2 regions of the Rhizobium sp. BR 317 genome follow, and region 1 is predicted to be linked to the other one. Evidence: predicted binding sites of a transcription regulator. Region 1 holds the regulator's gene; the other holds the start of a gene.

Evidence for each region. The regulator PhoB, encoded in region 1, activates phosphate uptake and scavenging genes when phosphate is short. The targets are predictions, from matches to a motif close to TGTCATNNANCTGTCAT.
Region 2: a site for PhoB is predicted at 4,531-4,547, ahead of QD357_RS05535 (NAD-glutamate dehydrogenase). Genes of this name have one in related genera too.

Annotation. Positions count from the first base shown of each region.
Region 1 is NZ_JARWLB010000007.1:125,274-130,145, forward strand. It holds gene argF (ornithine carbamoyltransferase) at 1-246, opposite strand, end outside; gene QD357_RS13345 (aspartate aminotransferase family protein) at 320-1,519, opposite strand; gene QD357_RS13350 (GcrA family cell cycle regulator) at 1,945-2,469, shown strand; gene phoB (phosphate regulon transcriptional regulator PhoB) at 2,558-3,241, opposite strand; gene phoU (phosphate signaling complex protein PhoU) at 3,274-3,987, opposite strand; gene pstB (phosphate ABC transporter ATP-binding protein PstB) at 4,040-4,855, opposite strand; gene pstA (phosphate ABC transporter permease PstA) at 4,870-4,872, opposite strand, start outside.
Region 2 is NZ_JARWLB010000003.1:90,934-106,169, reverse strand. It holds gene QD357_RS05560 (Dps family protein) at 1-327, shown strand, start outside; gene QD357_RS05555 (aspartate-semialdehyde dehydrogenase) at 655-1,689, shown strand; gene QD357_RS05550 (lytic transglycosylase domain-containing protein) at 1,977-2,798, shown strand; gene QD357_RS05545 (carbonic anhydrase) at 2,874-3,515, opposite strand; gene pdxY (pyridoxal kinase PdxY) at 3,588-4,463, opposite strand; gene QD357_RS05535 (NAD-glutamate dehydrogenase) at 4,758-9,548, shown strand; gene QD357_RS05530 (MFS transporter) at 9,697-11,085, shown strand; gene purH (bifunctional phosphoribosylaminoimidazolecarboxamide formyltransferase/IMP cyclohydrolase) at 11,243-12,859, opposite strand; gene QD357_RS05520 (heparinase II/III family protein) at 12,949-14,595, opposite strand; gene QD357_RS05515 (RsmB/NOP family class I SAM-dependent RNA methyltransferase) at 14,746-15,236, opposite strand, start outside.

The DNA of each region.
Region 1 (4,872 bases):
GAGCTGCATTTCCGTACCCGACAGGAACAGCGTCTCGCCGCCGAGCTGGCGCATGCCGACGTCGAAGGAGACGCGGGTGCGGGTGGACGGCTTCTCGAAGATCATCGCCAGCATCTTGCCGGCCAGCGGCTTGTCGGCCGCACCTGCCTTCAGCGCCTGCTTTCGCACGATGGCATCGTCAATGATGCTGCGCAGATCGGCAGCCGCGACGGCCGAGAGATCGAGAAAGTGTTTCGGTGAAGCCATGTCCCTACCTGTACTCCAGAAATGATAACGCCCGCTGTGAGGGCAAAAACGCCCCGATCAGCAGGCGTTGAACTCAAGCCGACTTCTTGACGCGGGCGGCGCGCAGAGATTCTGCAGCGCGTTCGATACGGACAAGGCCTTCGCGCGCCTCCTCGGCCGTGACCACCAGCGGCGGCAGCAGACGGATGACGTTGTCGCCGGCCGGCACACCCAGCAGATGTTCGGCGCGGATCGCCTGCAGTAGATCCGACTGCGGAATGGCAGCCTTGATGCCGAGCAGCAGCCCCTCGCCGCGGACATCCTCGATAATATCCGGAAAACGATCCTTGAGCGAGGCCAGACCCTGGCGGAAGACCAAGGCCACATCGCGCACATGCTGCAGGAAGCCATCCGACAGCACGACATCGAGCACGGCGTTGCCGACCGCCATGGCGAGCGGATTGCCGCCATAGGTCGAGCCATGCGTGCCCGCCTTCATGCCCGAGGCCGCCTCCGCGGTCGCAAGGCAGGCGCCGAGCGGAAAGCCACCGCCGATGCCCTTGGCGACAGCCATGATATCCGGCGTGATGCCGGCCCATTCATGGGCGAAGAGCTTGCCGGTGCGACCGACGCCACTCTGAACCTCGTCGAGGACCAGAAGCAGGCCATGCTCGTCGCAGATCTGACGCAGGCCGCGCAGGAACTCGTTGGTCGCCGGGCGGATACCGCCCTCGCCCTGCACCGGCTCGATCAGGATCGCAGCCGTAGCACCGGTAATCTCGGCACGCACGGCGTCGAGATCGCCGAAAGGCACCTGGTCGAAGCCGGGGGCCTTCGGGCCGAAACCTTCCAGGTATTTCTCCTGGCCGCCGGCAGCGATCGTCGCGATCGTGCGGCCATGGAAGGCGCCTTCGAAGGTGATGATATGGTATCTGTCGGGATGCCCCTTGAAGAACTGGTAGCGACGCGCCGTCTTGATGGCGCATTCCAGAGCCTCGGCTCCGGAATTGGTGAAGAACACCTTGTCGGCGAAGGTGGCGTCCGTCAGCCGCTTCGACAATTTCTCCTGGCCCGGCACCTCATAGAGGTTGGACAGGTGCCAGACCTTGTCAGCCTGCGACTTCAACTCTGCAACCAGATGGGGATGAGCGTGGCCAAGCGAATTCACCGCAACGCCGGCGGCAAAATCGAGGTAGCGCTCGCCGGTCTCCGTGATCAGCCACACGCCCTCGCCTCGCTCGAACCGCAGCGGAGCACGCATGTAGGTGTCATAAAGCGGCGCGGTTTCAGCCATGGCGCATTCTCCTCGATCACAACCTTTAGGGCCTGTCGTTTCCTTCGTGTGAAACGGGCCCCGGAAAATCAAAAATGCCGCCTTTCGGCGGCCTGAGCACTATTGATGTTTTGCACTGCGATGTCAACAAAACTGGCGATTTAGCAGGTGCGGCAGAGCGCCTCCGGAGGGAGGCCATCTCTTCGACAAGTTATATTGCATAAATGCCACTCACGTATAGCAAGTTGGGGAAAACCTCGAAATCGATTCCTCAAGAATCCCGCGACTCTTGTCACGGAGTCAGCCTCACACTAGGTTAAAAACCAATTACTAGACTGCATGCGGCGGAACTAGTCACCACAATTTTAAAGCGTTTCACGCCTCGACCCAATGCGAGGCAATGGTGAGGGATTCTGCCATCAGAAACGCGACAGCGGAGACAGGGCATGAATTGGACAGACGAACGCGTCGAGAAGCTGAAAAAGCTGTGGTCCGAAGGTTTGAGCGCCAGCCAGATCGCGGCACAGCTCGGTGGTGTCAGCCGTAATGCCGTCATCGGCAAAGTGCATCGCTTGAGCCTGCCAGGCCGAGCGAAGGCCGGTGGCGCAGCAACCGCAGCTCGAGCGCCGAAGCGCAATACCTCGGCCCCACGGGCGCCGAATTACGCCTCGCGCGTTGCAACCCGCACGGTTACCCGCCAGCAGGGTGCGACGATGCTCAAGGAAGAGGTCGAGATCGATACGGTCCACGAGATCGAATATCGCCCGGCCACCAATGTGGTCGTTCCGATCTCGCGCCGCCTCGGCCTGACGGAACTCACCGAACGCACCTGCAAGTGGCCGGTCGGCGACCCGCTGAAGGATGATTTTCACTTCTGCGGCAACGACAGCCCGGACTCCTCGCCCTACTGCACCTACCACCAGCGGCTGGCTTACCAGCCCGTGCATGAGCGGCGCCGGGCGGCACACTGAGCCATATCAACCATATGAAAAACGGGCCGAAAGGCCCGTTTTCTGTTTCCGCCGCCATGTTGGAGGACGGCCCGCCGGGTTTCCCCGATCAGGCCTCCATAGAATAACCCGCGCCGCGAACGGTGCGGATGACATCCTGCATATTGGAGAAATTCAGCGCTTTGCGCAGACGGCCGACATGCACGTCGACGGTGCGTTCGTCGACATAGATATCGTGCCCCCACACGCCGTCGAGCAACTGAGAGCGCGAGAAGACACGGCCGGGCGATGACATCAGGAATTCCAGCAGGCGGAATTCCGTCGGCCCCAACCGCACTTCACGGCTCTTGCGGTGGACGCGATGGGTCTCGCGGTCCAGTTCGATATCGCCACAGCGCAGGACCGTGGACAGAACCTCCGGGCGGGCTCGGCGCAGCATTGCCTTGACGCGGGCCATCAGCTCCGGCGTCGAGAACGGCTTGACGACATAGTKGTCCGCGCCGGTGGAAAGGCCGCGCACGCGCTCGCTTTCCTCGCCGCGAGCGGTGAGCATGATGATCGGCAGGCGCTCCGTCTCCGGCCGCATACGCAGCCGACGGCAGAGCTCGATGCCGGACACGCCMGGGAGCATCCAATCGAGGATCAGAAGATCGGGGATGCGCTCCTGGAGGCGCAGCTCGGCTTCGTCGCCTCTCAGGATAGTGTCGACCTCGAAGCCTTCCGCCTCGAGATTATAGCGCAGCAGAACGCTTAGCGCTTCCTCGTCTTCTACAACAGCTACTCTCGGAACCATGCGCCTCTGGTCTCCTTCTCTTGGCGTCTACTTTATTCCGTCACTGCACCGACGGTGTTGGCGGTATCGTCCTTCGGGCGCTCGCCTTCGGGCTGGGCACCGGTCGCCATGTAATAGATCGTCTCGGCGATGTTGGTGGCATGGTCGCCGATGCGCTCGATGTTCTTGGCGCAGAAAAGAAGATGCGTGCAGGTGGTGATGTTGCGCGGATCTTCCATCATGTAGGTCAGCATCTCGCGGAAGAGCGAGGTGTACATGGCGTCGATTTCCTCATCGCGCTCGCGGATCGACACGGCCTTGTCGGGCGAACGGGTCGAGTAGACGTCGAGCACTTCCTTGAGCTGGACGAGCGCCAGTTCGGAGAGGTGTTCGATGCCGCGGGCGAGACGCCGCGGAACGCCGGTGCCCTGCACGGCGATGACGCGCTTTGCGGTGTTCTTGCCGAGATCGCCAACGCGTTCCAGATCGGAAGCGATGCGGATGGAGCCCATGATTTCACGAAGGTCGGCAGCCATCGGCTGGCGGCGGGCGATGGTGACGATCGCCTTGTCGCCGACTTCGCGCTCGGCGTGGTCGAGAATGACGTCGTCGGAGATGACCTTCTGCGCCAGAGCGGCATCGCCGTTGACCAGCGCGCGGACGCTGTCGCTGACCATCTGCTCCGCCAGGCCGCCCATTTCGGAAATGCGGCGCGTCAGGAACTTCAGGTCCTCGTCATAAGCAGAGAGAATGTGTGTAGAGACCATTTTTCTATCCTCAAGGTGAAAGGTGCGAAGGGAACCGCGCGGGGGAGCATCATCAGCCAAAACGGCCCATGATGTAATCCTGCGTGCGGAAATCATCGGGATTGGTGAACATCTTATCGGTATCGTTCTCCTCGACCAGATGGCCGAGATGAAACATTGCGGTACGCTGCGAAACGCGGGCTGCTTGCTGCATGGAATGCGTCACGATGACGATCGTGAAGTTTTCCCGAAGCTCATGAATGAGTTCCTCGACTTTGGCGGTGGCAATCGGATCGAGCGCCGAACACGGCTCGTCCATGAGAATGACCTCCGGACTGACAGCGACGGCACGGGCGATGCAAAGGCGCTGCTGCTGGCCGCCGGAGAGGCTGGTCCCTGCCTCAAAAAGCCGGTCCTTCACCTCGCCCCACAGCCCGGCCTTCTGAAGGCTGGTTTCGACGATATGGTCGAGATCGGTCTTGGACCGATGCAGGCCATGGATACGCGGGCCATAGGCGACATTCTCGTATATCGACTTCGGGAACGGATTGGGCTTCTGGAACACCATTCCGACGCGGGCGCGCAGCTCAACAACGTCGATGCTGTTGTCGTATATATCCTGATCGTCGAGCGTGATCTTGCCGGTGACGCGGCAGGTGTCGATCGTATCGTTCATGCGATTGAGGCAACGCAGGAAAGTGGACTTGCCGCAGCCGGAAGGACCGATCAGCGCGGTGACCGTGTTGGCGCGGATGTTCAGGTCGACATCGAACAGCGCACGCTTGTCGCCGTAATAGACCGAGACAGCCTGGCCGATCATCTTATAGGGGATCGTCATCATCTTCCTGGCCAGTGCTTTTTCGCTCGCGGCTTCCGTCATCATGTTCATTCCATCGCCTCCTGTCA
Region 2 (15,236 bases), on a different contig from region 1:
GATGAGCAGGGCGAGCAGATCTTCGCCATGACGGACCCGATGGCCGAACGGGCCAGAAAGATCGGCGGCACCACGTTGCGTTCGATCGGCCACATCGCCAAGCTGCAGCGCATCCCCGACAATAATGCCGAATATGTCGACGCTCAGGATATGCTCGCCGAACTGGCCGACGACAATCTCAGGCTTTCCGCCGAAATCCGCGCCACGCACGATGTCTGCGATGAATATGGCGATGTCGCCACCGCCAGCCTTCTTGAAAATTGGCTGGACGAGACGGAACGCCGCATCTGGTTCCTGTTCGAATCCACGCGCAACAGCAGTCGCTGAGGCTGAGATCGATTTCCGCGTTCCCGCCTCGGTGGGAACGCAAAATCCTTGACTCCTGTGGAAAACCCCTTAGAACCGGCGACGGAAAAGGAAGACCTCCATGGTTCGCTTCGAACAGATCGATAGATTCGATCACCTGGCAGAATTTGCCGGGCAGGAGTTCCGTTTTCCGGTTTCTTCCAAAACCAAGGCCAAAACGACGACGAAAACCGTCTGACGTCTCTGGCCTGCCGCTCTCTCCCCGGCTCGGCTGGGGACAGGAACCGGTCGTCATGACCGTGGTTCCCCCCTCGCCAAAGAGGAGAGAAGAGAAAGAGAGCTTGAGAAATGGGTTTCAAAGTTGCAGTTGCGGGCGCGACCGGGAATGTCGGCCGCGAAATGCTCAATATCCTGTCCGAACGCGGTTTTCCGGCTGACGAGGTCGTAGCGCTCGCATCGGCCCGCTCGCAGGGCACCGAAGTTTCCTTCGGCGACCGGACGCTGAAGGTTTCGAACCTGGAGAATTACGATTTCTCCGATACCGATATCTGCCTGATGTCGGCCGGCGGCGATGTCTCCAAGAAGTTCTCGCCGAAGATCGGTGCCCAGGGCTGCGTCGTCATCGATAACTCCTCGGCCTGGCGCTACGACGCCGACGTGCCGTTGATCGTGCCGGAAGTGAACCCCGATGCCGTCACGCAGTTCACCAAGCGAAACATCATCGCCAATCCGAATTGCTCGACCGCGCAGCTCGTCGTGGCGCTGAAGCCGCTACATGACTTTGCCAAGATCAAGCGCGTCGTCATCTCCACCTACCAGTCCGTTTCCGGCGCTGGCAAGGACGGCATGGACGAGCTATTCAACCAAACCCGCGCCGTCTTCGTCGCCGATCCGATCGAGTCGAAGAAGTTCACCAAGCGCATCGCCTTCAACGTCATTCCGCACATCGATGTCTTCATGGAAGACGGCTACACCAAGGAAGAATGGAAGGTGCTGGCCGAAACCAAGAAGATGCTCGATCCGAAGATCAAGGTCACCTGCACCGCCGTGCGCGTGCCGGTCTTCATCGGCCATTCGGAATCGGTCAACATCGAATTCGAAAACGAAATCACTGCCGATCAGGCTCGCGATATCCTGCGCGAAGCCCCGGGCTGCCTCGTCATCGATAAGCGCGAAAACGGCGGCTACATCACGCCTTATGAGTCTGCTGGCGAAGACGCGACCTACATTTCGCGCATTCGCGAGGATGCGACGGTCGAAAACGGTCTCAACATCTGGGTCGTCTCCGACAATCTGCGCAAGGGCGCGGCACTGAACGCCATCCAGATTGCCGAACTCCTGATCAACCGCGGCCTCGTCAAGCCGCGCAAGCAGGCGGCCTAAACGGTTTATAAACCAATTTACGGTTCTTAAACCTTTGCTGGCTAAGCAGGATTTAAAGAAAAGCCTCGTCATTTCGCATCGAAAGGCGAGGCTTTTACAAAGCTGCTTAGGTGCAATGTTTCACGTGAAGCGAAATATTGATCGCGAAAACGTGATAATGACAGAATTGCCGGATACTGGCATGGTCCGGTCACAGTAAGACCGCGTGTAGGCCTGGAAAATAGAAGGCTTATGCGCCATCAAAAACCGTTACCGCGTCTCGCGCGGTAAGAATTCGGGGACTCTGAATGCGCATGACAAAGTCTGGAATGGCAGCTCTCGTAGCAGGCGGGTTGCTGTTGGTGACGCCGTTTGCGGCCAATGCGGCAGCTTGTGGCAATACGTCGGCTGGTTTTGAGAATTGGGTGCAGCAATTCAAGCAGGAAGCCCAGGCTCAGGGCGTCAGCGCCTCTGTTCTCGACCGGGCCTTTGCCAACGTGCACTACAATCAACCAACCATCCGCGCCGATCGCGGTCAGAAAAGCTTCAAGCTCTCCTTCGAAGACTTCATGAGGAAGCGCGGCGGCCAGACGATCATTACCCGCGGCAAGGCCATGAAGCAGGCCAATGCCCCGTTGTTTGCGAAAATCGAGAAGCGCTATGGCGTGCCCGCCGGCCCGATCATTGCTATCTGGGGCATGGAAACCGGTTTCGGTGGCTTCATGGGCGACCAGCATACGCTTTCCGCCGTGTCGACGCTCGCTTATGACTGCCGCCGCTCCGATTATTTCACCGATCAGCTCTATGCCGCCCTCAAGCTCGTCGGCGAAGGCTATCTTAGCCCGACCGCCCGCGGTGCAGCCCATGGCGAAATCGGCCAGACGCAATTCATGCCGAAGAACGTCGTCAATTTCGGTGTCGACGGCGATGGCGACGGCAGGGTCGATCTGGTCGGATCCCGCGCCGACGCGCTGGCCTCGACTGCAAACTTCCTGAAGGGCCATGGCTGGCAGCCGGGTCTTGGCTATCAGCCCGGCGAGCCGAACTTCGCAGCGATCGGTGGCTGGAACGATGCAGCCGTCTACCAGCAGGCAATCGCCTATATCGGCAAGCAGATCGACGGCCAATAATCACGGCGACAAAATTGATAAAAGGCGCTCGGCCAAATGGCCCGGGCGTCTTTTTCGTTTGTCCCTATCGAGGTCTCAGATTTCCGGCCGGATAAAATCGCGCGTCTCGGGGTCCATCACCCACAGCTCGCCAGTCGAAATATCGAACCACGCACCGTGCAGGCTCAATTTCCCTTCCTCTTCCAGCGCCTTGATATCAGGAAAGCTGCGCAGATTATTGAGCGAATTGCGGATGGAGATGCGCTCCAACGCCGTCTGCCGCTCGGCCGGCGTCATGACGTCATTGCTCTGGATCTGCTCGGCGGCCGGCTTTACGAGGCCCATCCAGCGGCCGATGAAATCGCCCGGCGACAGCGGCTCGGCATTCGGGTCCAACGCTGCGCGGATACCGCCGCAACGACCATGCCCCATGACCACGATATCTGAGACCTTCAGCGACTGCACCGCGAATTCCAGAGCTGCGGACGTCGAGTGAAAATGACCATCCGGCTCGTAGGGCGGCACCATATTGGCGACGTTGCGGATGACGAAAAGCTCTCCGGGACCCGCATCGAAAATAGTCTCCGGTGCAGAGCGGCTGTCGGAACAGGCAATCACTAGCGCCGCGGGCTTCTGCCCATCCTCCGCCAGACTGCGATAGCGCTCGCGTTCGTCGACGTAACGCCCGCTCATGAAGTTGCGATAGCCATTCAGAAGGGAGGTAGGAAAGCTCAGCATAGTATTGAATTACAGCGCACTGCGGCCGATGGCAACTATTGCGCTGCAAAAACCTATCGCCCGAGCCGATCGCTATTTCTTCCGCCGTTGCGCCGGATGCAGCAGGCGCCGCATCTGCACCATTGCCATGGGGGTCGATAGGCTGGAAGCATCGGCGGCGAGCGTCAATTCGTCGCTGCCGCGCTTAACCGCCCGCGCCAGCACTTCGTAGACGCTGGCCGTGGTCAATTGCAAAGCCCGCTCTTCGTCCATCCCTGACAGCAGCCGCGACAGGAACACGGCCGAGAGCAGGTCGCCGAGCCCGTTCGGCGCCTTGTCGATGCTGCGATGTTCGGCAAACAGCGCGTTGCGGCCGCTGAGATAGAGATTTCCGGTGCCGCCGGTCATCATCGGAACGGCCGACGTTACCAGCATGCGCGGCGGCCCCAGCGCCAGGGCAGCCTCCATGACGGCATTGTTGTCCTCTAGCGGCGCGCCGGCGAGCCAGGCAAGCTCGTGGCGGTTCGGCGTCGCCAGCGATGCAAGCGGGATGAGGTGATCGCGGATCGCTTCCGCGGTTGCTTCCGGCACATAAAGCCCACCGGAATCGCCGATGACGGGATCGCAGGCATAGAAGATATCGGGGTTCTTTTCCCGCAGTGCCGTTACCAACCGCGCGACGGAGCGCACTTGCGCTGCATTGCCGAAATAACCCGACAGCACCGCCTTCACCTCCGCCAGCCAAGGCGCGGCGATGAGATCGTCGATCGCATGGTCGAAATCCGCCTCGGCAAAGGTTAGCCGGGTGGAGCGGCCATGGCCGGGGTGCCAGGGCAAAACGATGGTCGGCAGCGCCCAAACGGGGTGACCCAGGGTTTCCAGCGCGAAGACGGCGGCGCGATTGCCGACGGAGCCTCTGACGACATGGCTGGAGATGACGATAACGGCGCCTGCCGCAGTGTCCGACATGATGCTTGTTTCCAGTTCCGATCTTCGGGCCACGATGGCGCCGGTGATGATCTCTTTATCGTCAGTCTGTCAACCACGCTTCACAGAGTCATGAAAACCTCTGTTGAGGACGCAATATCGCCAATTCTGCGCCGATTTTCCCGCGATTTGCATCGAGATCACAAAAACCAGCAAGATTTTTCAAAATTTGAGGCCAAATCCGTCGAAAAGCGATGAAATCCGCATTCATTTTGCCAGTTTTTTCGATAAATCTTCTGATAAGGTCACCAAAACTCTGAAATGGGGAGGAATTTCATGGCATCGAGGACCAATCCGAAACGGGAAAAACAGATCGAAGCGGCCCGCAAGATCGCCGCCGCGACCGGCGAGGCGCATCTCGATCCGGAAATCCTGTTCGGCCGGGCGAGCAATGACGATATGGAGCGCTACAGCCCGGAAATGCTGGCTCTTGCCGCCGTGCATGCGGCGGGTGAACTGGCGGCCTGGAGCGGCTCGTCTCCCCGTGTGACCATCGAACAGGTCGCCAATATCGAGCCCGAAGGCGCACCCGTTTCGATCCTGTCTATAACGGATCATAACATGCCGTTCCTCTACGAATCGGCGATGGGCGAGGTGACGAGCAGCTACCGCGACCTTTACATGGCGGTGCATCCGATCCTCGTCATCGAAGACGGCAAGCAACCCACGCTCTATTCCGCCGATCAACCAAGCGATCCGGCCAATCGCGTCAGCCATATTCAACTGCACCTGTCGCCGCTGACCGCGGCGCAGGCAGCGGACTTGATCAAGCGCGTGCAAACCGTGCTCGACCAGACGCATCTGACCGTTTCCGACTGGAAGCCGATGCTGACGCGGCTGGATACGGTGATATCCGAGCTTTCCACTTACGAGACCACCGGCCGTCGTAAAGCGGATCGCGATGAAGCGCTGGCCTTCCTCGCCTGGCTGCGCGACGGCAATTTCACCTTCCTTGGCATGCGCGAATATGTCTATTCCGGCAAGGGCGCCAGCGCCAAGGTGGAGCGCGACCGCGGCGCCGGCCTCGGCATCCTCTCCAATCCCGATGTCCTCGTCCTGCGCCAGGGAAAAGACGCCGTCACCACGACCCCGGAAATCCTGGCCTTCCTCGAGGGACCGGATTTCCTGATCGTCACCAAGGCCAATGTGAAGTCTGTCGTCCATCGTCGCGCCTATATGGACTATGTCGGCGTCAAGCGTTTCGATGCCGATGGCAAGGTCACCGGCGAACTGCGCATCGTCGGCCTCTATACATCCACCGCCTACACCAGCGCCGCCGCCGAAGTGCCGCTGCTGCGTTCCAAGGTGCAGAAGGTCAAGGACTACTTCGGCTTCGACCCGGCCAGCCATTCCGGCCGCATGCTGGACAACACGCTGGAATCCTATCCGCGCGACGATCTTTTCCAGATCGATACGACGCTGCTCGCAAGCTTTGCCGAACAGATCAACGACCTTGCCGATCGGCCGCGCGTCCGTGCGCTGCCGCGCATCGACCATTTCGATCGCTTCGTCTCGGTCATCGTCTACGTTCCGCGCGAGGAATATGATTCCTCCGTCCGGGAGCGAATCGGCAATCATCTGAAGACCGTCTATGACGGCCGCGTCTCCGCCTACTACCCAGCCTTCCCGGAAGGTGGCGTGGCGCGCGTGCATTTCATCATCGGCCGCAGCGGCGGCAAGACCCCGCACATTCCGCAGGCCAGGCTTGAAGCAGCGATCCGCGCCATCACCGCCCGCTGGGACGACCGCTTCGAAATGCTGGCCGGGCCTAAGGCGCCGCATATCTCCGTCAGCCAGGCCTTCCAGGAGGCCTTTTCGCCGGAGGATGCCGTTGCCGACCTGCCCAACATCATGGCCATTGCCGGTGCCGGACAGATCCGCATCGCCTTCTACATCCGCAAGGATGAAACGGGCGATATCCTGTCCCTGAAGATCTTCCACGGCGAAGGCAATCTGGCGCTGTCGCGCCGCGTGCCGCTGCTCGAAAACCTCGGCTTCAACGTACTCAGCGAGCGGACCTTCGACATATACGTCACCGCCAAGAACGGCGGGAACGGCCATATCGTTCTCCATGATATGGAGCTCGAAGCTCGCGGCGGCGTGACGATCGACCTCGCGCGCCACGGTGCGGCGCTGGAGGAAGCCTTCCTCGCTGCATTCGGCGGTACGATCGACAATGATAGCTTCAACCGGCTGATCATCTCCGCCGGCCTTTCCGCCCGCGAAACCAACGTCCTGCGCGCCTATGCCCGTTATCTCCGCCAGGCTGGCATTGCCTATTCGCAGGATTACATTGCCGCGACGCTGGACAAATATCCGCGCATCGCGGGCTCGATCTTCCGCCTGTTCCACGACACGCTCGACCCCAGGCTCAGCGAGAAGAACCGCACGAAGAAACTCAGCGACTTGCATGCGACGATCGAGACCGAACTCGCCGACGTTCCAAGCCTCGACGACGACCGGATTCTCCGCCGCTACGTCAATGCCGTCGACGCGACGCTGCGTACCAACCATTTCCAGAGAAACCCAGATGGCACGCCAAAGGCCATGCTTGCCTTCAAGCTCGATCCGAAGCTTCTGGACGGTCTGCCGGAGCCGCGGCCTTTCCGCGAGATCTTCGTCTATGGCGTCGAGGTGGAGGGCGTGCACCTGCGCTTCGGCAAGGTCGCCCGCGGTGGCCTGCGCTGGTCGGACCGCGCTGAAGACTACCGTACCGAGGTTCTGGGCCTTGTGAAGGCGCAGCAGGTGAAGAATGCCGTCATCGTGCCTGTCGGCGCCAAGGGCGGCTTCTATCCGAAGAAACTTCCGGTCGGCGGCAGCCGCGACGAGATCTTCAATGCCGGCCGCGAAGCCTACAAGACCTATATTCGCACCCTGCTGTCGATCACCGACAATATCTCGGGCAACGATATCGTCCCGCCGCCGGACACTGTGCGGCAGGATGGAGACGACCCCTATTTCGTCGTCGCCGCCGACAAGGGCACGGCTACTTTCTCCGACACCGCCAATGCCCTGGCGCAGGAAGCCGGTTTCTGGCTCGACGACGCCTTTGCCTCGGGCGGCTCGGCCGGCTACGACCACAAGAAGATGGGCATCACCGCCCGTGGTGCCTGGGAGACCGTCAAACGGCACTTCCGTGAAATGGATATCGATATCCAGACGACGCCCTTCACCGTCGCCGGCGTCGGCGACATGTCCGGCGACGTCTTCGGCAACGGCATGCTGCTGTCACCCAAAATCCGCCTGCTCGCCGCCTTCGATCACCGCGACATCTTCATCGATCCGGATCCGGACATGAAAAAGACGCTTGCCGAGCGGCAGCGGCTTTTCAATCTCGCCCGCTCGAGCTGGCAGGATTTCGACAAGAGCGTCCTGTCGAAGGGTGCGATGATCATCTCGCGTTCGGCCAAATCGGTGACGCTGACACATGAGGCCGCTGCCACTATCGGCATCGACAAGACGGTGGCGACACCCTTCGAGATCATGACGGCGATCCTGAAGAGCCCGGTGGACCTGCTCTGGTTCGGCGGCATCGGCACCTATGTGAAGGCGCCGGCCGAAACGGATTCGGAAGTCGGCGATCGCGCCAACGATCCGATCCGCATTACCGCGGAGGAGGTTCGCGCGAAGGTCATCGGCGAAGGCGCCAATCTCGGCGTCACCCAGAAGGGCCGCATCGCCTACGGCCTCAAGGGTGGACGCTGCAATTCCGACGCCATCGACAATTCCGCCGGCGTCAACACCTCGGACGTCGAGGTCAATATCAAGATTGCGCTGGCATCCGCCATGTTTGATGGCCGCCTGACGCGCGCCAAACGCGATACGCTACTGGCATCGATGACCGACGAAGTCGCGACACTGGTGCTCCGCAACAACTATCTGCAGTCGCTGGCGATCTCGCTGACGGAACGCAAGGGCACTGGCAACGGTCTGGAGCTCAGCCGCTTCATGAGTGTTCTCGAAGGCGCAAAACAGCTCAACCGCAAGGTCGAGACGCTGCCGGACGACCAGACCTTTGCCGAGCGCTACGCCAATGGCCGGCCGCTCAGCCGCGCCGAGATCGGCGTCCTGCTCTCCTATGCCAAGATCGTCCTCTTCGATGCCTTGGCGGCGAGCGACCTGCCGGACGACCCCTATTTTGCCGCGACGCTCAGCCGATATTTCCCGGCGAAGATGCAGCGCTCACATGCCGCCGATATCGCCGGCCACCGGCTGCGCCGCGAAATCATCGCAACGGCATTGGCAAACGAAGCGATCAACCGCGGCGGACCGGGCTTTGCCGTCAGCATGATGGATGCAACGGCCGCTTCTGCCGCTGAAGTGGTCAAGGCTGCCGTGCTCGCCCGCGACGGCTTCGATCTCGACAGGCTGTGGAACGAGACCGATGCGCTCGACGGTAAAGTCGGCGGCCAGACGCAGAACCGCGTCTATGGCGAAATCACCGAAGTCTATACGGTGCTGACCCGCCTGCTGCTGAAAACCGGAGCGGCCAAAGGCGACATGGAGGAAACCGTTAGCCGGCTTCAGGCAGCATTGAAACGGCTGCGGCCTGTCTTCCTCAGCCAGATCCCGGCGGATTTCGCAGCCGAGATCGCGACCCGGCAGGCGGATTATCAGACCGCCGGCCTCCCGGAAAAGCTCGCGTCCGAGATCGCGACGATCTACGCGCTCGTCCTCGTGCCGGAGATCATGCAGATCGCCGAGCGCACGGGCGATACGCTCAACCGCGCCGCCGAAAGCTACTTCACGGTGTCGCAGACCTTCCGCGTCGGCCGCCTGCTACTTGCCGGCAGCCGGATCATCACCGGCGATCACTATGAAAGCCTGGCGCTGGCCCGCAGCCTCGACCAGATCGCAGGCGCTCGCCGCGATATCGTCATCTCGGCGCTCAGCAATCATCCCAAGGACAAGCAACCGATCCTCGCCTGGCACGCCGAAGACCGCATCCGCATCAACCGCATTGCCGAAGAGCTTGCGGGCCTCAGCGAAAGCGGCGATCCGAACCTTGCCCGGATTACCGTTGCCGCCGGCCTCCTGACCGACCTTGCGCATGACCGGGCGAGATGACACAGTCCGCCCGGTTCGATTGAGCAATTCCAGGAAAACTGCGAAGCGGTTTTCCGTCCGGAATGCGTAAAAACAAGGATAGAGCGGGAAAGCGATTCCGGGAAACGCTGAACCGCTCTATCCGCGCTATGGAAACAGGGGCAGGCATTTGGTGGCTACAGAAATAAGGGACGATGCGCCGGCAAAAGTGCCGGCGCGGGGCATCTGGGGGTGGATGTTCTTCGACTGGGCGGCACAGCCGTTCTTCACCGTCGTCACCACCTTCATCTTCGGTCCTTATTTCGTCGCGCGGCTGACGGCGGATCCCGCCTCTGCGCAGATAGACTGGGCTAACATGGGGACGATCTCTTCGGTGATCATCGCCGTGTTGTCGCCGGTACTCGGTTCGATCGCCGATCAATCTGGCGCTCGCAAGCCCTGGATTGCCTTCTTCGCCGTCATCAAGATCGTAAGCCTCCTCTGCCTCTGGGGCGCGGCACCAGGCTCGCCTTTGATCTATCCCATCATCTTCATGATCCTCGCGTCGATCTCGGCCGAGTTCTCGATCGTTTTCAACGATTCCATGATGCCCCGGCTGGTCGGCAAGGACGATGTCGGCAAGCTGTCAAACGCTGCCTGGGGACTTGGCTATCTCGGCGGCATGATCGTATTGATCACCGTCGTAACGCTGCTGGCCGGCGATCCGCAAACCGGCAAGACTATTTTCGGTCTGAAGCCGCTCTTCGGCCTCGACGCAAGGCTCGGCGAGGATGCGCGCATCACCGGGCCAATCTCTGCCGTGTGGTATTTCATCTTTATCCTGCCGATGTTTTTGTTCACGCCCGACGCCCCACGCGGCCTGCCGCTTTACGCAGCAGTGCGTTCGGGCCTGCGCGAGCTCTCGACGACCTTGGGTGAATTGAAGCGCCGGCGCGGCATCAGCCTCTTCCTCATTGCCCGTATGATCTATCAGGATGGCGTCAACGGCCTGCTGTTTCTCGGCGGCGCCTTTGCTGCAGGCATGTTCCATTGGACAACAATCGAGATCGGCATCTACGGCATCATCCTCAACGTCATCGCGATTTTTGGCTGCTTTGCGGCTAGCTATGTCGACCGTTGGCTCGGCTCGAAAACGACCGTCCTCATCAGCCTAACATTGTTGCTTATCGCAACCCTCGGCATCATCTCGACAGGCCCGGGCTTCACGCTTTTCGGCCTCGTACCGCTCTCGACGGTCAGCTCCGGCGGTCTGTTCGGCACCGCAGCGGAAAAAGCCTATATCGGCTACGGCCTATTGATCGGCATCGCCTTCGGCCCTGTGCAGGCCTCATCGCGCTCCTATCTTGCCCGCAGCGTCAGCCTTCATGAGGCGGGCCGCTATTTCGGCATCTACGCACTCTCCGGCCGAGCAACCAGCTTCATGGCGACGCTATTCTTCTCTCTGGTGACCTATTGGAGCGGCTCAGCGCGCCTTGGCATGGCAACGCTCATCATTTTCCTCGCTGGCGGGCTGCTGCTACTGCTGCCGACACCGTACCCGGCTGACAAGGCGAAGTAAAATATCCCTCCTTTGATAAGGGATATACCGGTGAGATGACTAGCCCTCATGGTGAGGAGGCCCACAGGGCCGTCTCGAACCACGAGGGCGGGTGGTAGCCTACGGGGCCACCCTCGTCCTTCGACAGACTCAGGATGAGGGTGGAGTAGCGACGATGTTAGTGACGGAAGTGGCGCACGCCCGTGAAGACCATCGCGACATTGTGCTCGTTGGCAGCATCGATGACTTCCTGGTCACGCATCGAACCACCCGGCTGAATGACGGCCGTAGCACCTGCGGCAATCGCCGAGAGCAGGCCGTCGGCAAACGGCAGGAAGGCTTCGGACGCCACGGCGGAGCCGCGCGTTAGCGGTTCGACAAGCCCCATGGCCTTGGCGGCTTCCTCAGCCTTGATCGCGGCGATGCGGGCCGAATCGACGCGGCTCATCTGGCCGGCGCCGATACCCGCCGTCTGGCCATCCTTGGCGTAGACAACGGCGTTGGATTTCACATGCTTGGCGACACGGAAGGCAAACTTCATGTCTTCCAGCTCCTGCGCCGTCGGTGCACGCTTGGTGACGACCTTCAGCTCCATATCTTCGACCAGCGCATTGTCGCGATTCTGCACCAGCAGACCGCCAGACACGGTCTTGGCGGTCAGGCCGGCTGCACGCGGATCGGGCAGGGCGCCGACGGAAAGCAGGCGGAGGTTCGGCTTGCGGGCGATAATTGCCTTGGCTTCTTCGCTGACCTCAGGCGCGATGATGACTTCGGTGAAGAGCTTGACGATCTCTTCTGCCGTTTCCGCATCGAGCAGGCTGTTCAACGCGATAATGCCGCCGAAGGCCGAGACGGAATCGCAGGCAAGAGCCCGCTTATAGGCTTCAAGGAGGCTCGGACCGGTGGCAACGCCGCAGGGATTGGCATGCTTGATGATCGCGCAGGCCGGACCATTTTCCGGCAGGAACTCGGCAACGAGTTCATAAGCGGCGTCCGTATCGTTGATGTTGTTATAGGAAAGCTGCTTGCCCTGGAGCAGCGCCGCCGTTGAAACGCCGGGACGGTTCTCGCCGGTGACGTAGAACGCCGCCTTCTGATGCGGGTTTTCGCCGTAACGCATCTCCTCGCGCAATATGCCGCCGATGACGCGGTGGCGCGGCGTGGCGATATCGAGAGCTTCGGCAAACCAGTTGGAGATCATCGCGTCATAGGCAGCGGTGCGGGCGAAAGCCTTGGCGGCCATGCGCTGACGGAAGGCATAGGCCGTCTGACCGGCATCGGCCGAAAGCTGCTCCAGCAGCTCCGGATAGTCGGCCGGATCTGTGAGGATCGTCACATAGGCATGGTTCTTGGCCGAAGCGCGGATCATGGCGGGACCGCCGATGTCGATATTCTCGACAGTCGTCGGATAATCGCCGCCGGCCTTGCGGACATCTTCGAAGGGATAGAGATTGATGACGGCGAGGTCGATGCCCTCGATGCCGTGCTCCTTCATCGCCGCCTGGTGCTCGGCGTCATCGCGAATGGCAAGCAGACCGCCATGCACCTTCGGATGCAGCGTCTTGACGCGGCCGTCCATGATCTCCGGAAAATTCGTCACTTCCGACACATCGGTGACGGCAAGGCCGGCGGCCGCGATCGTCTTGTGCGTGCCGCCGGTCGACAGCAGGCGCACACCCTTTTCGCTGAGTGCCCGGGCAAGCTCGACAATGCCGGTCTTGTCCGAGACGGACAGAAGCGCGGTCTTTACCTTCACTTTGTCGGGGGCTGGGATTTTTTTGGAAACGACGGCCATGGCTTTCTCCAGTCTAGCGTGAGGAGATGTCCGGCAAGAACGGCGCGGGACAATATGCCCGCCCCGTTAACACAGCTTAAGCACTTAGCCTATGGCCGATGGGATAAAAACCAGCGGATTTCCGGCTTTTCGGCGATCGGGAAAACGATCTCGAGCTGGTCGGAGGAGCGCATGCCGGAAGCGTCGGCAAAAAAGATATCCTCCGCCACCAACACCTCGTTGCCCGGTGAGGAGAATACCCAGGTCTCGCCGTCAGGTGCAATCAGCAACGCCGCATCGGTTTCGGTCTGCAGCAAACTGATGGAGGGATGAACGTGGAAGCGGGCAGAGGCCAGACCGTCGCTCTTCAGCAGCGATTTCTTGCCCTCCGGCACGAAAAAGCGGTCACGACCGGCAAGAATAGTGCCGCTGGCATTCAGGCTCAGCTCGCGCTCATGGGCATAACCGAAGGTCGAGAGATAGCCGTCATGCACCGCCCGGACATAGTCACGGCCATCTTCCGTCTCGGCGCGGTCGACGATGACCTTCTTCACCCCGCTGACCATAACGGGACCGAGAGATTTCGACTTGGAAAACAGGCTCGACGAGGTATCGTCGAGCGTCACCGTCGAATGCGCCGCCGTGGCGCGCGCTGCCTGAAGATAGCGGTCACCGGCAAAATTCGGCGAGCCGGAATTGACGATGAAGCGGTATTTGCCGGAAGACATTTCGAAGGACAGGCAGCCCGCATGCGCCGTGCGGCTGAGATCCGCAGAAGCGGGCGCCCCGGTATCGATGATGACCACGGCCTGTCCGGCTGCCAGCCGATGGTATTTCGTATGCGGTAGCGCCTTGAACACCTGGCCGGCGGTTTCGTCATAGCGCAGGACGGACATCAGCTCGTTGGCAAGCGTCGACGTCGCGCCATTGAACAGCGCGAGATCGCCATCCTGATGCCGGAAGAAACGCAGGGCGGGATACATGCGGTCGATGCCGGGGATCAGCCGCGGCGGCGCATCATGGCCGAGATTGACGTAGGTCTGGCGCAACGGCAACAGATCGAGCAGCAGCTCCAGCGCCACGCGCGGATTGCGCGAGATATGCCCGCCATCTTGAAGGATCTGCCGGTCGATTTCGCGGTCGAGTGCCTGGCCGGCGCGCTTCAGCGTCGAGGCGCCATTCGGCATGGCGACCGAGGACATGGCAAGCGCGATCCGCACCCGAAACCGTGTCTCGCCGTCACGCGTCGTTGCTGCCACGCGGCGGAGATAACGGACATGGAAGACCAGCATGCGCATGAAACGGCGATAAAAGCCGCCATCGGTGCCCTGCAGGACCACGGGCGAATGCGACAACCAGGCGATCAACCGCTGTGCCGCAATATCGGGCGACCAGGCTATCCCATGCAGCCGACGGCCGTGCACGGCCATCCAGTCATTGAGGATGGCGCGCGCCAGGGCCGAGGCCTGATCGCTTTTCTCCGCCCGCAAATGCCGCAGCCAGCGGAAGCTGTGCAGGCGCGCGGCAAAGGCCTGCGACGGCAGCTCCAGGGCGAAGGGCGATTTCCCCTCCGTCTCCAGCACCCGGCCGGCCAACAGAATCCGGCCGTTCAAAAGCTCTTCGACGAAAAAAGGATCGATGCTGCGCAGGTCCGTCGGGGCCACGATCAATCGTTCCGGCACACGCATCGTGTGGCGGGTGAGACGCAATCGCGTCAACGCCGCGCGGCGCGACATTCGCCGCCATGCTTCCCGCATGTGTAAACTCACCGAACCCTGCCGGAAAACTGCATATTTGCTTATGCTTACTCTCTATCTCGGTGGTTAAGAAGAGGTTAGGAATATGCCAAATAAGGACATTGTGCCCTACTTTTGATCAGCTCGAGCGTAAGCGTTCAAAGCTCGCCACTATCGCGTGCGCCGTAGCACCACGGCGAAGAACCCATCCAGTCCGGAAGCAAAACCGCCGGCAAGCGGCAGCATGTCGGGCGTAGTGCGGAAAGCGCCGAGAGGCGAGATCGCGGCTTCGAGACCGGGCCAATCCTCGGGCTTGATCGGCACACGCTCAACCGTGTCCGTCTCAGCTAGAACGCGGGCAACAAGATCCTCGCCCTCTTCCGGATCGAGCGAACAGTTGGAGAAGACCACAAGCCCGCCAGGCTTGACCAGGGTCAGCGCGTGACGAAGCAAGCGCTCCTGCAGGCCGGCAAGCTTGGCGATATCCTCCGGCCCCTTGGTCCAAAGCACATCCGGATGACGGCGCGTCGTCCCTGTGGAAGAGCAGGGGGCATCAAGAAGAGCCGCCTCGAAGAGATCGTCGGGCTGAAACTTGGCCATGTCGGCGACGATGGTTTCCGCCTCCAGCCCAAGCCGTGCCAGATTGGCGGAAAGTCGCTTGA